DNA from 3 places in the Micromonospora sp. USAFONa4 genome. Region 1 is predicted to be linked to each of the others. Evidence: riboswitches for the same ligand, from Rfam matches in the RefSeq annotation. Region 1 holds a riboswitch; each other region holds the start of a gene.
What was found. A riboswitch is a leader RNA that binds a small molecule or an ion and turns the genes downstream of it on or off. The one in region 1 is predicted to bind cyclic di-AMP.
Positions count from the first base shown of each region.

Region 2: it holds a riboswitch for cyclic di-AMP, as region 1 does, so the genes downstream of both, AC0OO9_RS24205 (C39 family peptidase) here and AC0OO9_RS17460 (coiled-coil domain-containing protein) in region 1, are expected to answer to the same signal.
Region 3: it holds a riboswitch for cyclic di-AMP, as region 1 does, so the genes downstream of both, AC0OO9_RS15085 (C40 family peptidase) here and AC0OO9_RS17460 (coiled-coil domain-containing protein) in region 1, are expected to answer to the same signal.

Region 1 is NZ_CM170072.1:3,943,516-3,945,768, reverse strand. It holds gene AC0OO9_RS17465 (YibE/F family protein) at 1-622, shown strand, start outside; cyclic di-AMP (ydaO/yuaA leader) riboswitch at 789-920, shown strand; gene AC0OO9_RS17460 (coiled-coil domain-containing protein) at 924-1,940, shown strand; gene AC0OO9_RS17455 (carbonic anhydrase) at 2,041-2,253, opposite strand, start outside.
Region 2 is NZ_CM170072.1:5,492,926-5,495,178, forward strand. It holds gene AC0OO9_RS24200 (acyltransferase family protein) at 1-329, shown strand, start outside; cyclic di-AMP (ydaO/yuaA leader) riboswitch at 650-790, shown strand; gene AC0OO9_RS24205 (C39 family peptidase) at 1,019-1,864, shown strand; gene AC0OO9_RS24210 (alpha/beta fold hydrolase) at 1,970-2,253, shown strand, end outside.
Region 3 is NZ_CM170072.1:3,445,080-3,447,332, forward strand. It holds gene AC0OO9_RS15080 (N-acetylmuramoyl-L-alanine amidase) at 1-611, opposite strand, end outside; cyclic di-AMP (ydaO/yuaA leader) riboswitch at 850-984, shown strand; gene AC0OO9_RS15085 (C40 family peptidase) at 997-2,037, shown strand; gene dcd (dCTP deaminase) at 2,093-2,253, opposite strand, start outside.

The DNA of each region.
Region 1 (2,253 bases):
CGCCGCGACCCACCTGACCGGGTTCGGCTCCGAGGACGCCACCACGCTGTCGATGTACCAGGCCGACGTCGACCTGCACGGGCTGCTGCTGGCCGGGATCATCATCGGCTCCCTCGGCGTGCTGGACGACGTCACGGTGACCCAGGCCGCCACGGTCACCGAGCTGGCGCACGCCAACCCCGGGCTGTCCCGGACGCAGCTCTACCGGGCGGCGACCCGGGTCGGCCGGGCGCACATCGCCTCGACGGTGAACACCATCGTGCTGGCGTACGCGGGCGCCTCCCTGCCGGTGCTGCTCCTGCTGACCGCCGACTCGCGGGCGGTGACCCAACTTCTCACCAGCGAGTTCCTCGCCCAGGAGATCGTCCGCAGCGCGGTCGCCACCCTGGGCCTGATCGCCGCCGTGCCGCTGACCACCGCGCTCGCGGCCCTGGTGACCACGGCCGGCCGACGCGGCGGGGACGCCACCGACCGCGCCGCGCCCGCGACCGCGCCGACACCCCGGCCGGCGACCGACCGATCCGAGGCGCTGGAGGCCCTCAGCGGGCCGCGTGGGGACACGCCGTCCGCCACTCCCGCCGGATGGCCCGACGGGCGCAGAAGTACGGACACCGCATGGTGACGCTGCTCAGCGTGACCGAACAGGACGTTCGTCCTGATAAACGCGTCACTGGTCACCGTCCGCCATTACGAAATAACGCATCTAGTCGGCTTAGGGACGTAGATCCCCGGGAGCGTTCTCGGGTAACCTCGCTGCCGGTCACCGCCGAAGGCGCGCAGCGGCGCCTGCGGTGCCGCCGCCCAATCGCCGCGAGGCGAACCGGGGACCCAGGTACGTGGGGTGAATCCGCGACAGCGGTAGGGGCCACTTCCGCCCCGAACCCGTCAGCTAACCCGGTCGGCGGTCGACGGAAGGGAAAACTGTGACGGCACCCCTACGCCGCTGGTTGACGCCCGTGGTGGCCGTACTCGCCGCTCTGGCGGTCTTCGCCGGGCCTCTCCCGGCGGCGGCCGCGCCCACCCCGCCCAAGCCCTCCGGGCACGGGGACGACGAGCCCAAGCTGCTCGACGACCTCATCGAGGCCCGGAACCGGTCCTACGTGCAGGCCAAGGCGAAGCTGGCGAAGTCGAAGAAGCGCCAGCTCGAACTGGCCCTGGAGGTCTCCCGGGCGCAGGCCGAACTGAGCGCGCTGGCCCCCCAGGTCAGCCAGATCGCCGCCCAGTCCTACCGCACCGGGCGGATCGGCGCGGTGTCCATGCTGCTGGACACCGCCAGCCCCGACTCGTTCGTCAAGCGCGCCGCCGCCCTCGACGAGCTCAACCTGGTCAACTCCAAGAAGCTCGCCGAGGTGAACGCGGTCAAGGACCGCGCCGAGCAGGCCAAGCTGGCGCTCGACACCGAGGTCCGCGAACAGCAGAAGCTGACGAACGAGATGGCGCGCGGCAAGCGGGAGGCGGAGAAGGCGCTCGCGCTGGTCGGCGGCAGAGGGCTGACCAGTGGCAAGGTGGTCGCCACCTCGCCGGTGGCGAAGATCGCGCCGGGACGGACGGCCGACGGCGACTGGACGCCGCTGTCACCCACCGAGGACGACCCCACCACCTCCGGCCGCATCACCGCGCGCACCCTGCACATGTACAAGGAGGTCAAGCGGGCCGGCTTCAACCGGTTCGTCGGCTGTTACCGCCCCGGCGGGCCGTACGAGCACCCGAAGGGCCGGGCCTGCGACTGGTCGCTGCAGAAGAGCGGCTTCTCCCCCTGGCACAACGACGACACCTACATGTACGGCAACAACCTGACCGCGTTCCTGGTCCGCAACGCCGACCGGCTCGGCATCTACTACGTGATCTGGAACAGACAGATCTGGTTCCCGGCGACGGGCTGGAGTTCCTACAGCGGTCCGTCGAACCACACCGACCACGTCCACGTGTCACTGCTCTAGCCGGGACCACACGTACACACAGAGGGCCGCCCCGCCGGACGCGGGAGCGGCCCTCTGCCGTCGTGCGGGCCCGCCGCGACGACCTGCCGGGCGGACGGAGTCAGGCGAGCGCGGCGCTGGCCGCCGCCTCCGGCGCGTCGGCCGTGCGGGCGGGCACCTCGGCCACCGTCCGCACCTCGCCGGCGGTCAGCCGGTACGACATGCCGACCACCCCGCAGCGGCCGGCGGCCACCTCCGCGGCGAGGACGGCGGAGCGGCCCAGCATCGCCTCGACGGTGTGCGCGATGTGGATGTCGACGATGCCGTCGATGTC
Region 2 (2,253 bases), 1.5 Mb from region 1:
TGGTGCACGTCCTCGTGATGATCACCGTCCTGCGGCTCACCGGAGACTGGGGCGTCGGCTTCACCGGCTGGTGGGGGCTGGCGGTGGTGCTCGGCTTCCTGCTGGCCAACCTGGCCCTGGCCGGCCTGTTGCACCGTCTCGTCGAGACGCCGATGATGCGGCTGCTCACCCCGCGCAGGCCGGCCCGGGCGCCGCAGGACGCCGACGGCGCCGGGCAGGACCCCGGCGGCCCCGGGGCGGCGCGGGGGGACCGGGGCAGCGCCGTGCCGCGCCCCCGGGCCGCCGACCCGCAGGGCGACCACCGACCGACGTACGCCGACTCGCGCTGAGCGCCCCCGGCGGCCGGAGAGTCCGGGCGACGAAATCCCGACCGTTTCGGTGACGCCGGTCACCACGCCGGCGAACCGGTCATCGGGCGCGGCCCGGTCGATTCCTGCCGGGGTTTCGGCGCCGATGTCCGCCACTTGTCCCGTTGTCGCCTGAAGGTGCGTGCAGAAACGGTCGTCCCATTGAGTCGCGTCAGTGGCGAAGTGCCCGCAAAAATTGTCTCCCGATCAAGGTTTAGGCAGGTGGGACGGGGTTGGCACGGCGCGGACCGGCCAGTAATGTCGGCGCGTCCGGTGCGGTACCCGATCGCCAGAGGCGACGCCGCGCCGACCCGCCTAATCGTGAACGACGAACCGGGGACCCAGTGCTCGTTGGGGTGAATCCGTGGGCCGTGGGCCCGTGGTAGGGCGTTCTTCCCGCCCGAATCCGTCAGCTAACCCGGTCGGCGGTGTCGGAAGGAGTTCCATCTTCATGCCACACCCGTACACCCCTCGGTTGTGCCGCCGTCTCCACGGCGCCGCGGTGACCGCGCTCGTCCGCCCGCAGGTCATGAGCTGACCCACCGGTCACCGTCCGTCGCCCGGCGTCCCGGGCGCATCCCCTGAGTGGCCCACCACCCGCCCGGACACCCGTCCGCGCGGCGGTCCGCCCTGCCCTCGGCGTGGACCGACGGCCGCTCACCCCCGAGCCCGTGGAGGAAACCGTGAAGCACCACCTCAAGCGACAGCTGCGCCGTCTCACGTCCGAGCGTCCGTACCAGCTGGCCGCCGCGTCCGCCGCGGCGCTCGTGCTGGCGTCGGGCACGGGCGCGCTGCTGGCCGGAGGCGACGAGGCCCCCGCCGCCGCGCAGGCCCCGGTGGCCGCCACCGAACTGCGGGACGACGCGGCGGCCTCGCGCAGCCAGGCCCGGGTCGCGCCCGCCCCGTCCAGTGCCGCCCCGGTCGCGTCCAGCGCCGCCCCGTCGGCCAGCGCGTCCAGCGCCGCCCCGGACCCGGACCTGACCCGCAAGCCGGCGCCGCCGAAGCCTCCGGCCGCCAGGAGCCTGGACTACGACTACCAGGCCCAGACCACCTTCTACAACTGTGGTCCGGCGGCCGTCCGGCACGCCCTCAGCGCCGCCGGCATCGCGCGCAGCCAGGACGCCCTCGGCGCCCAGCTGGGCACCGACCAGATGGGAACCGACTCGGCCGAGGACACCACCCGCGTGCTGAACGCGACGGTGAAGGGCGACCCGTACCGGACCCGGATGATCCCCGGTGGCGCCGCCACCCCGGCCCAGATGGACCGGCTCCAGGCCGACGTCGTCGCGGCCATCGCCGACGGGCGGGGCGTCGTGGTCAACGTCGCCGGCAGCGCCACGGACACCGACGGCGGCTGGCACTCCTTCCCCGGCGGCCACTACGTCGCGGTGGTCGGCTACCAGGACGAGGGGCGGCTGGTGAAGATCGCCGACTCGGCGAACCCGGCGGCCGCGTCGTACTGGATGAGCACCATCGCCCTGGCGAACTGGGCCGCCACCCGCGGCTACTCCGCCTGAGCGACGCCGTCGGGCGTCGGCTCCCCACCCGGGGGGTCGGCGCCCGATGTCGTGTCCGGGTCACGGCCCTCGCCCGCGGCGCCCGACGGGTGGCACACTGCGCCCATGGTCGATGAGTCGGGTGACCGGGACGGCCGGCGGGTGCTCCTGCTCCTGCACGGCATGGGCGCGACCGGCGACGTGTGGCTGCCCTGGGCGCCGCTGCTGGAGCATCGGTGGGCGGGGCGGTGGCTGGCGCCGGACCTCGCCGGCCACGGCTGGTCGCCGCCGCTGCCGGAGTACTCCTTCCCGGGGCTGGCCGCGCGGATCGCCGCAGGGCTCGCGGCGGGGGACCGGCTCGTCGTGCTGGGGCACTCCCTCGGCGGGGTGGTCGGGCTGGCGCTGGCCGC
Region 3 (2,253 bases), 500 kb from region 1:
GCGGCGTCGGCGCTGTCCGCGCCGGAGTACCGGGCCACCGCGCCGTACCAGGCCGCCGGGTCGGTGCCGGCGCCGACCGGGGCGCCGATCTCCTTCTGGTACGCGGCCAGCAGCGCCGCGCCGCCCCGGATGTTCGCCGTGACGTCCGTCCGCAGCGACTCCTCGCTGGCGCCGGTCAGCCCGGCGGCGGCGTCGACGGTCCGCAGCGCGGCCTCGGCGGGCGGCGTGGCGGCCGGCGGCTCGTGGGCCTCGGCGAGGGACGGGCGGGAGTCGTCGCCGCGCGGGTCCTCGGTGCCCTCGTCGTGGTGCGTGCCGCCGGCGAGGGCGGCGACGTGCTCGGCGTCGGTGAGGTGCATCGGTCCGTAGCCGCCGCTGGTGCTCGGCGTGCCGGCGTTGGTGTCCCAGCGGGACTGCAGGTAGGAGACTCCGAGCAGGACGCTCTCCGGTACGCCGTACTCGGCGGCCGCGGCGGCGTACTGCTGCTGCCGGTCGTCCACCGGCGCTGCCGCGGCGGCGGACCCGGCGGCGGTGAGCGGCGTCGTCGCCATGGCGGCGGCCACGGCGGCGGCCAGCAGGACGCGTCTGCTCCTCGATGTCGCTGACAGGTGCATCAGACCCCCAGTTCGGACGGGCAAAGGTGGGGTCACCTTCGCCCCGCCCGCCGCCTCTGGTCAATACCTTTCCGTCAGACACTTCAGAAGGAAGAAAATCTTCGTCGCCCGGGTTGCGGATCCGCCCGACCCGGACGGGTACGGAGTGTCACCGCCCGTAGGGTTGCGGATCGATAACGGTCGTCTCTACTCTGGTCCTTCGTCGGCCGGTGACATTCCGTCCAACCAGGGCGGTGACGGTCCGACACCGCCGAGTCGCTCCCGAGCGAGCCGGGGACCCAGGTTCCCCGGGGTGAATCCGCAGTCCCTGCGGTAGGGCGCCCCTTCCCGCCCGAACCCGTCAGCTAACCCGGTAGGCGGTACGGAAGAAGGAGCACGAAGCCCGGTGGCACACCATGCCCCGCGGCCACCGTCGGCCCGGTCGGCCCTCGCCGACCCGGTGACGGCTGCGCCGCGCCCACGCTGGTACCGCTGCACCACCGCCCTCGCCGCCCTGGCCGCGTTCGCCGTCGTCCTGACCGGCGGCGCCACGGCGGCCCACGCCGAACCGACGGTCGCCGAGATCGAGCGGCAGATCGACGAGGACTGGAACAAGCTCGAACCGATCATCGAACGGCACAACGCCACCCGCCAGGACCTCGCCGCCAGGCGGAAGCAGGCCGACGCGCTCGCCGCGCAGATCGGGCCGCTGGAGAAGCAGGTCGACCAGGCGATGGAGAAGGTCGGCGCGCTGGCGGCCCGCGCCTACAAGGGCGAGAACGTCTCCGCCGTCAACGCCCTGCTGGGCAGCCGCTCACCGAGCGAGATGATCGGGCAGCTCGAACTGCTCGACCAGTTCGCCCAACACCAGCAGCGGGACGTGCGGCAGGTCGCCGAGCTGCGCGACCGGTTGGCCGCCAGGAAGGCACCGCTGGACGGGATGGTCGTCCAGCTCAGCCGCACCGAGGCCCAGCTCGCGGCGAAGAAGAAGCAGATCAACGCCGAGATCGACCGGTTGCAGAAGCTGCGGCTGCGGGTCTACGGCAACGGCGGCGGCGGACCGCTGCGTCCCGCCCCCTGCCCGGCCGGCTATCCCGGCGGCCCGGCCGGCACCGCCGTGAAGTTCGCCTGCGCGCAGATCGGCAAGCCCTACGTCTGGGGCGCCGAGGGGCCGAACTCGTACGACTGCTCCGGCCTGATGCTCGCCGCCTGGGCGAAGGCGGGGGTGTCGCTGCCGCACAACGCCGCACAGCAGCGCCGGGCCACCGCGTCCGTCAGCCGGGGAGAGCTGCGCCCGGGCGACCTCGTCTTCTACTACAGCGACCTGCACCACGTCGGCATGTACGTCGGCGGGGGCTGGGTGGTGCACGCCTCCCGCGCCGGGGTGCCGATCAAGATGAAGAAGGTCGACGACGGCCCGATCCACAGCTACGGCCGCCCCGGCTGAGTCGCGCGGAGGGCCCCCGCCCGGCGGGGGCCCTCCGCGTGCCCACGGGGTCGGGTCAGCGCGTCGGCCAGGTGCGCCAGTGCTGCCAGGAGCGGCTCGGGGTCGGTCCGCGCTGCCCCTGGTAGCGCGAGCCGTAGACGGCCGAGCCGTACGGGTGCTGCGCCGGCGACGAGAGCCGGAAGATGCAGAGCTGACCGATCTTCATGCCCGGCCAGA